Regions from separate parts of the Egibacter rhizosphaerae genome, predicted to be linked through region 2. Evidence: riboswitches for the same ligand, from Rfam matches in the RefSeq annotation. Region 2 holds a riboswitch; the other holds the start of a gene.
The links. Region 2 has a riboswitch for cyclic di-GMP ahead of ER308_RS16725 (putative bifunctional diguanylate cyclase/phosphodiesterase). Riboswitches for the same ligand answer to the same signal wherever they lie in the genome.

Region 1 (4,466 bases), 360 kb from region 2:
GTCGCAAAGCTCCTCGAGCGGCTGCGTTACGAGAGCGTCCGATACCACTTCGGCGTGGCGCTGCTGCCCGGGCGTCCCCAAGTCGGACTCCGCGAGCACGACGAGCTCGTTGAGGCGATCGTTGCCGGGGAAGCCGAGCAAGCGGAGAAGATCATGCGCGAGCACCTCATGAGCGTCATCGATGCGTTGCGGCAGTTGTCAAATGAGGATTCCCGGCGGCTCCTGCCAGGCGGTAGGTACTCGTAGCAGACAGACGGCCGCGCCCGTCGTCGCGGCCGCCCGCAGACGCCCATCGGCGACCTCCCCGTGAACCGGCTCGGTTATCCGGCGACGTGCACGGGGGCGGCCGGCTCGTCGGACAGCGGAGGGGTCACGTCTCCCTGGCCGCGGCGCTTCTCGGCACGACGGCGGCGACGAGCGAGCAGCAACATCAACAGGCCAAGGCCCGCGAGCAGACCGGCAAGGGAGAGTTGCCACGGGAACACGAGCACGCTCGTGGTGGCCACGACCTCGCCGCCTTGTCCGTCGTCGGCGGTCACCTCGACGGTGCATCCCAGACACAGGATGGGTGGGTCGCGCCAGACACCCTCGACGAGGCGCGTGCCGTCGCCGAGCACGGTGAAGTTCTCGAACGCGAAGTCGCCCTCGCCCGTGGTGGCGGTCAGGCGCCCCTCCTCCTGGAAGGTGCGGTGGATGTTGCCGCGGTTGTGCACCGCGAGCTCGAACTCCGCGGGTCCGCGATCGATCACGGCCGGACCGCTGAGCTCGCCGAGCTCGAGCTGCTCGATCTGGTCGCCGGGCACCTCGATGTACAGCTTGGCGGCGACCCGGTGGGTCAGCGAGATGTTGCCCTCCCCATCGGCGGAGGGCACCGCGAGGATGACGCTGACGTAGCGTTCGCCGGGCTCCGCGTCCTCGGGCACGTCGACGGTCACGTCGAGGTCGTGTCGCTCGTCGGGCTCGAGGGCGAACTCGGTCTCCTCGAGCGTGACCCAGTCGGCCGCCGACAGCTCGTCGGGGCCGGCGAACTCGGTCGTGCCGTGCTCGGTGACGGTGAACTCGGTGACCTCGGCCACGACCTCCACGGGCTCGCTGCCGGTGTTGTCCACCCGCAGCGGCTCAACGGTGCCGCCCGGTGCGTGGTCCACCTCCATCACCGCGGGACTGACCCGCAACGACATCGCGGGCCGGTCCTCGACATCCTCGGGTTCGGTGTCGGCCGAGGCCGGCGTCGGGATCGCGAAGAGGACGAGCACCAGCCCGAGAACGAGCGCCGACGTGCGACGCTGGGTCCCCAGGCTGGTGTGTGTGGTGGTCAACGTTAGTTCGCCGTGGCCGTGAATGTCAGGTCACCCGAGTAGGTGTCGGCGTTCACGAACGGCATCTCCATCTGGTAGCTGGCGGTGACGGTGTCGCCTCCCTCGGCGGACCTCTCGGTCTGGCCGTGAACCGTGACCGACTCCGTGTCACTCATCGACGCGTACGTCTCCTCACCGTCTTGGACTTCGAGGGTGCCGATCGGAATGTCGTCGGTGTTCTCGGCACTTTCGCCCTCCAACGCGGGGACGTCGGCTTCAACCGCGACGTTGTAGCCACCCTCATTGTTGGTTTGGACCGTCAGACCCGACGTGTTTGACGCCGTCTCGCCAGGAACGTCAGCGAGGGTGAAGGCTGCCTCGTCCGCCGCGATGGAGATGGTGCTCGCCACCTCGGCATTGGCCGTAACGCCGGTGTCCTCGGCGAACGCGGTGGGGCCGGCAACCATCAGCCCGGCCAGACCGGCCGTGACCAACAGGGACCCGCCGACAGCGAGCATGCGTGTGGGAAGAGCAATGGTGCTCATAGAAGTACTCCAGACATAGGCTTCGGTAACCCGGCCGACCCGCGGAGATCTCAGCGGGCCCCGTGGCTTTGCGTCCCCGCCTTGCGACGGGTTTGCCCTTCTCGGAAACGAGGGGCAGCGCCCGCCGGTCGGTGTACCTCCCCCGGTCGACCGGCCACTGCGCCTCATTGGTGTTATCGACCGGTACGGGCTCGAACTTGAGGGGCGACTGGGTTCGCGGGGTTCGATCACGGTCGCGAGATGGGATCGTCGCAATCAGGATGGGATCCGATGCTTGCGACGTGGACCATCGCCGTCGTGCTGCTCGGCTTCGGACTGCTGCAGTGGTCGGGACGGATCCGCCGCCTCGGCCCACTCGACCGGCTCTACGTGCTCGGGCTGGTCGGCGGCAGCGGCACCGCGGTGCTGGCGCTGACCCTCACGCTCGGCGATCCGGGCGGGACCGACGCGGGCAGGTACGCCGGGTTGTTGCTCAGCGTGACGCTGCTCGGCCTTGCGCCGATTCTGATGCTGATCGAGCCGCGCTGGCTGCAACCGGCCTGGCGACGCGAATCGGCGCGGCCTCCCCGCGGGCACGAAGGAAGAGGCCACTCGGCGGGCTGACGCGGCAAAGATCATCCGCGTACCGCAGGTCGACGAGACGCTCACCCCGCTCCACGGCGTCGATCGCCTGCGACTCACCGCGGTGATGAAGAAGGCCAGCCACCCGTCGATGTCGCCGCGCTCCCTCACCCCTTGGAGCAGGTCGTAGTACTGGCACGAAGACCGCGGTTTCCGGCCGGTTGTCGGGCGATCCGATCCAATTCGGCGAGCTGCGGACCTCGCCAGGCTGGCGTTCTTGCCCTCGCACTCCCGACATGAGCTCGCCGTGGAGCTCCTCCATGAACCGCACACTGATCGGTAGCGTGGCGAGTCGCTCGAGGCCGTACTCCATCGCATGGACGTAGTTGCGAACCTCGTCGGTGTCCGCGCCTGCCTCCGCGCCGCCGATCGCAGCGCTGAAGACGTCGGAGAGCGAGGCCTGTGTCCCCTCGATGCGGGAGCTGGCGAGCGCCTCCCGGGTCACATAGGGCGTGACCAAGAGGTGGGGGTTGGGCAGGAGCCGGCCCACTCCCGCCAAGCGGCCCAGCGCTCGGTCGGCACTCGAGAGCATGTTCACGAGGCTGCTGTCGAGGTCGAGCGTACGAGGCAGGGGCTCCGGGTGAAAGCTCAGGAGGTCGTAGGGGCCCAAGCCCTGCTCTAGCCGTCCGAAGCGATTGGACACGAACCGAGTACGGTCCATGACGCCAGCCTACAAGTTTTCGGCCGAAAGTTTGAACCTCAGGGCTCCGTGGTCAAGTGGGTTTGAGGAGGCGACCGCGAGGGGTCCATCGTCCGGTGCCTGGGCCGCTTCATGCTCCAAGCCGTGCCGTAGGACGACACCAGGACGCGATGGAAGGGGTGGTGTGTTGCCGAACCCACCGCTCCGGCCATCAACCCAACACACCTTGCGACCCGCGACAGCCACGAGCAGGTCACGAGGGCTTGACGGCCTCGAGCGTGAACATGAGGGGCAGGCGCTCGCGACCGTCGGGCAGCGCGAACCTCCCCTCGCGGTCGGCCCGCATCCACGGCAGCTGCGGCCACTCCATGTCGCGGTGCTCAGCCAGGCGGGTGAGGCGCAGCCCCGTCGAGCACGGCCTGCACCGTCTCGCCGAGCCCGTGGTGCCACTCGAACGTCACCGGAGCGGCGAGCGGCGCGCTGCCGACATAGCTCGCCTCATCCTCCCACCAGGTCACGCGCCACCGCGAGGGCCGACGGCGAGAAGTCCACGCCGGTCACCTCCCCACCGAGACGGGCGAGCGACAGCGAGTCGGTGCCCAGATGACACTGCAGGTGCACGATGCGCAACCCGATGAGATCGCCGAGGTGGGGCCCGTCGGCGCGCACCGTCGACGACAGCGCGCGGGATCGTCGAGGTAGCGGTCGAGGTCGTAGCCGCCCTCGCCGGTGTGCGCCGCACGCGCGACTCTCAGTTCGCCAGGTTCACGCGGCTGTACTGGTCCATTGCCGACCTTCCTCGGTTGTCGCTGTGCAGCTGGCCCAACTCGGTTTCGCCGGAGACCAGCACTGACCTTACCGAGTGTGCCGGGGGCGAGGGTCAGCGGCGACGCTCGCGATCGTGACGGCCGGAGATGTCCTCGATACGCCCGAGCACCTCGGTGGTTGGTGCCGTGCGCCCTCGCTCGTACTCGCTCATGCGGGAGGACGAGGTCCCGACCAGCCGCGCGAACGCCCGCAGCGACAGCCCGGTTCGGGCCCGCGCGTCGCGGACCACGGCCGCGTAGCGAGCACGGGCCGCGGCGTCGACGTCGCGGCGCGCGCTCGCGATCACCCGCTGCATCAACGCGTCCACGCCGTACAGCTCCCCCCAGCCCGCGATCTCCTCCACGACCCGCGCGACCCTGCCCCACGGGTCGGCTCGGATCGCCGCGGCCAGGCGCCGCCAATCGGACAGTCCGCCACGCTCAAGCGCGGCCTGGATCGCCTCGCCCGGCCACGTCTCGACGGGATCCTCGGGTGAGGCGTCAACATGGCGGAACTCAAGATCCGAGCCGGTCATGCGTCACCCTCGATGGCCAG
Region 2 (4,466 bases):
GCCGCGCGGGTGAAGGACGGACGTGTCGGTCAGCGAGGCGTCCGCAGGGTCCTCACCCGAGCAGCCGGCCCCCTCGACCGCGGTGTCCACGGCGGCCTCGATCCGTTCGCTGATCGCGGCCGTGCCCCCGTAGACGGAGGTCTCGGCAACATCGCCGGCGCAGAGGTAGTCGGCCACCGGACCGGCGAGGCGGTTCGTGGGGGTCAGCAGCATCGGCCCACCACCCTCGCCGGGGTGGGCGGTCAGTGCGCCGATGTGCGCCCCACCGGTCAAGGCGTCGGGGAAGGCTCCGGACCGAGCGAGGCCCGCGGCCGGTGGATCGTCGAAGAAGCGCTCGGCGACCTCCACCGCGGTGTGCTCGCGAGTCGCGCCGACGATCGCGTCGGCCTCGGGGTGGGCCTGCGCGGCCGGCCCTCCGATCGCGACCCGCTCGGTGTCCGGGTTCGCGTCGAGCACGTCGTCGGTCGGGCCGGCAGAGTCCTCGTCGTCGGTGAGCAACACCGCGCCGTCGGCCGCTGCGGCCGCGGGGCCGGCGGCGAGCGCGTCGGGGAACGCTCTGCCGGTGGTCATCAGGTAGCGCTCGACCTCGCCGATCTCCTCGGCGATGGCGACCGCGGTCTCGAACCGCGTCGCACCCTCGAGGCGCTCCACCTGGTAATCCAGGGCACGGACCTGTTGCTCGACCTCCGTCGACAACGCGGCCTCGCCGCCCAGGAGGTACACGGTCTTGGAGGCCTCGTCCCCGAGCGCCCGCTCGATCTCGGCGGCCACCGGTTCGGCGAGCCCCTGGGGGGAGGTGATGAGCATCGGTGCCGCGCGGTCAACCGCGAGCGGCGTGCCCGCGAGCGCGTCGGCGAACACGTCGGCCCGCGCGAGCACGACCGCGCCGGCGGAGCCGTCCGCAGGGTACGAGTCCCGGGCGACCTCGATCGCCGTCTCAAGGCGGTCGCCCCCCGCCAGTCGTTCAGCCGCCGCAGGAGCCACCAGCCCGACCGCGATGGCCAGCGCCACGACGCTCGCAATGGCCCATCGGACCAGCATCGAGCCCGCGATCCTGCCCGTTCCCGCGGCCACCTCGCCCGCCGTTGCCGGAGGCATCGGCCCCCCTTCCGCTCGACGGCGGCCGAGTCCCGCAGGCGTGCGTGCCGCGCTGCCCGACCGTTGGCGTGTGCGAACAGCATAGAGGGCGGGGGACATCGACCGCGTCCCCACACGCCGCGCCGAATTAAGTAAAGGGTCTTTGACCTCTCGTAAACCGTGTTTTACATTACCCACGATGACTAGATCCTCGCCCGAAGCGCAGCAGAATGACGTGCGGCGCACCCGGCGCGCCCTCGAGCTCACCCAAGCAGTGCTCGCCGAGCAGGTCGGGGTGAGTCGCCAGACGATCATCGCGATCGAGAACGGGGGCTACGCGCCGTCGGTGTACCTCGCGCTCGCGCTGGCCGACGCGCTCGGCACGAGCGTCGAGGCGCTGTTCCGACCCGCCCGGCCCGCCACGCCCGAGCCGCCGCACGCAGGGAGCTTCCAGCCATGACCGATCACTCGCCCGATCCCGCCAACCCCACGGACCGGTTCGAGCGGTTCGCCGCCACCGTGGGCGACCTCGACAGCGACTTCTACGCCGAGGAGCGCCAACGCGACGTGTGGAACGAGGCCAGCGCGGTCGGGTTCCAGGTGCTGCTGTGGGGCGTCCCTCTCGTGGCCACGGTGCTGCTGTGGACCGTCCGCGCCTCGGCACTCGTGCCGGTGGCCGCCCTGCTGGTGCCGTGGGCGGTGGCCGTCGTGACGACGCTCACCTACGCCCGGCGGCGCGGCGTCGATCCTCGGCACGTCGAGTCGACCAGTGCCCAGCCCCTGCGGTTGAGCCTCTTCGCGCTCGTGGTCGCCGCCGCCGCGAGCGGGGTGACGGTCGCTGCGGCCCAGTTCGACGCACCCTCGACGATCGAGAGCTTTCTGCGAGGCGCCGCGCAGGGCGGCGCGTTCGGCCTCGGGGTCATCGCACTCGGCGCTCTCGTGATCGCCTTCCGCGAGCGGCGGCGCCGGACACGTGCAGCAGCGAGCCCGGAGCCCCCGGACGAGGACGCCCGAGACTGAGGGTCGGAGCTTACACAGCGTGATTCACGGTCGACGGGACGAGTGCAGCGAAAAGGGCAAACCCGTCGCGAGGCGGGGACGCAAAGCCACGGGACCCACGCGGTCAGCCGGGTTGCCGAAGGCAAGGACTGCAGATGAAGGCTCCCCGAGCCGCGACCGCCGAATCCTTCAGCCGCCTGCTCAAGGGCGTGCTCGGCCTTGGTCAACACCGACCCGGCGACCTCGTGGGCGTCGTCCGCACCCTGTTCTTCCGTTTCGCGGTGCTCAACATGGCCTTCGTCGTCACCATGCTGCTCGGCAGCGAGGCTCCCACCGCGCTCCGCCTGGCCGGGCTCGCGAGCATGCTCGTCGTCCTCGGCTGGTGGGTTCGAGGCCGACGGCGCGGCCGGATGCCGGTGTCGGGGCTCGCGATCGAAGCGCCGGCGCTCGCGGTGGTCGCCATCGGCACCGGCGACCCGGCGATGACCCTCGGCCTCATGTACGTCGCGCTGAACTTCCGGGCCATGTACGGGAGCACGCGCGCGGCAGCCGCGCTCGGGGTCAGCTATCTGCTCTCCCATCTCGTCGCGGTCGCCGTCGCCGAGGCCGCCGGCACGGCCGGGCCCGCCACGACGCTGCTCTCCCCGGTCGTGCTCACACAGGTCCCCGGCTTCGCCCTCACCGTCGTGGTGATGCGCGTCCTCGTCGCGATCGCCGACCGCCGCGACCGTGAGCAGCGCGCGCAGGAGATACTCACCGAGACCGGGGTCACCTTCACGGGAGCCCAACGTGCCGGCGACGTGCTCGAGGCGGCGCAGCGGGGAGCGGCGGCGCTCGCGAGCCGGGATCGCCCGCGTGGCGCCGCGGTCGCCCTGCACGAGGACCGGGGCCTGACCGTGCGCGCCGCGTCCGACCCCGCATTGGTCGGCCTCGTGCTGGACCCGACGGCCGGAGGGGCAAACACCGATCTGGGAGCCGCCAACGGTCCACGCCGAGTGGAAGCTGACGCGGTGAGGGTGCTCGGGCTGCCCTGGGATGCAGCCCTGGTAGCTCCCCTCTCCAACGGCTCGTCGGGCGGGATGCTGCTGGCCGAGACCGGGGATCAGGGACTGGAGGTCCCCCTCGCCTCCCTGGCGGCGCAGACCACGCTCGCCCTCGATCGGGTGCGGGCCACCGCGGGAGTGGCGGCGAGCGAGGCACTCTTCAGCTCGCTGGCGGCGCGTGCGAGCGACGTGTCCCGGGTGATCGCCGCGGACGCGACGATCCTCTACGAGAGTGAGGCCGTGCGCCACGTGCTCGGACACGAGCCCCAAGAGCTCGTGGGACGCTCGGGGTTCGAGCTCATCCACCCCGACGACCGGCCAAGGGCCGAACAGCTACTGCCCACGCTGTTCGAGAACCCCGACCGGCCGGTAACCACCCAGCTGCGGATGCGCCACGCGGACGGGTCCTGGCGACACGTCGAGGGCGCCCTGCGCAACCTGCTCGACGATCCGGCCGTGGGTGGGATCGTCATCAACTACCGGGACGTCACCGAGCGTCATCGGCTCGAGGAGCAGCTGCGTGAGCAGGCACTGCACGACGGGCTCACGGGGTTGCCCAACCGCAACCTGTTCACTGACCGGGTCGGCCATGCCCTGGCGCGGCAAGGCCGTGAAGGGGACCACGTCGGCTTGCTCTTCCTCGACGTGGACGACTTCAAGACGCTGAACGACGGGCTCGGCCACGCCGCCGGCGACGAGGTCCTGCGCACCGTGTCCCAACGGCTGCAGGCCACCGCCCGCGCCTCCGACACGTGCGCCCGACTCGGTGGGGACGAGTTCGCCGTCGTCGTCGACCCAGTCGCGGACGAGGTCGAGCTGCACCAGATCGGCCAGCGGACCCTCGACGCACTCAGCGAACCGGTGCGGCTGAACGGCACCGACGCGCCCGTCGGGGTGAGCGTCGGGGTGGTGCTCAGCCGCGGCCACGAGTCCGTCGACGAGTTCCTCGCCCACGCCGACCTCGCGATGTACCGCGCGAAGGACGCGGGCAAGGGCCGGGTGGAACCGTTCCACCTCGACTTCTCGACCACCGCGCAGCAGCGGCTGCAGCTGCGCACCGAGCTCGAGAGCGGGTCCCCCACCGGCGAGTTCCTCCCCTACTACCAGCCGATCGTGGAACTCCAGACCGGCCGGACGGTCGGCGCCGAGGTGCTCGTGCGTTGGGAACACCCGCACCAAGGAGTGCTCGAGGCCGAGCACTTCCTCCCGTTGGCCGAGAGCGCCCGCCTCATGACCTCGATCGGCCGCGAGGTGCTGTCCCGGGCGTGCGCGGAAAGCGCGGCTTGGCTCACGCCGGAGGGGTCACCCTCGACGTTGAGCCTGAACATCTCGGCCTCCGAGCTGCGT

Region 1: it holds a riboswitch for cyclic di-GMP, as region 2 does, so the genes downstream of both, ER308_RS15215 (hypothetical protein) here and ER308_RS16725 (putative bifunctional diguanylate cyclase/phosphodiesterase) in region 2, are expected to answer to the same signal.

What each region holds. Positions count from the first base shown of each region.
Region 1 is NZ_CP036402.1:3,289,212-3,293,677, reverse strand. It holds gene ER308_RS15225 (GntR family transcriptional regulator) at 1-246, shown strand, start outside; gene ER308_RS15220 (hypothetical protein) at 321-1,319, opposite strand; gene ER308_RS15215 (hypothetical protein) at 1,322-1,816, opposite strand; cyclic di-GMP riboswitch class I at 1,865-1,950, opposite strand; gene ER308_RS22560 (hypothetical protein) at 2,114-2,446, shown strand; partial or broken gene ER308_RS23280 (Fic/DOC family N-terminal domain-containing protein) at 2,772-2,996, opposite strand; gene ER308_RS22095 (class I SAM-dependent methyltransferase) at 3,603-3,773, opposite strand; gene ER308_RS15200 (helix-turn-helix domain-containing protein) at 3,985-4,446, opposite strand; gene ER308_RS15195 (hypothetical protein) at 4,443-4,466, opposite strand, start outside.
Region 2 is NZ_CP036402.1:3,644,406-3,648,871, reverse strand. It holds gene ER308_RS16740 (cell wall-binding repeat-containing protein) at 1-1,098, opposite strand, end outside; gene ER308_RS16735 (helix-turn-helix transcriptional regulator) at 1,277-1,537, shown strand; gene ER308_RS16730 (hypothetical protein) at 1,534-2,097, shown strand; cyclic di-GMP riboswitch class I at 2,143-2,217, shown strand; gene ER308_RS16725 (putative bifunctional diguanylate cyclase/phosphodiesterase) at 2,232-4,466, shown strand, end outside.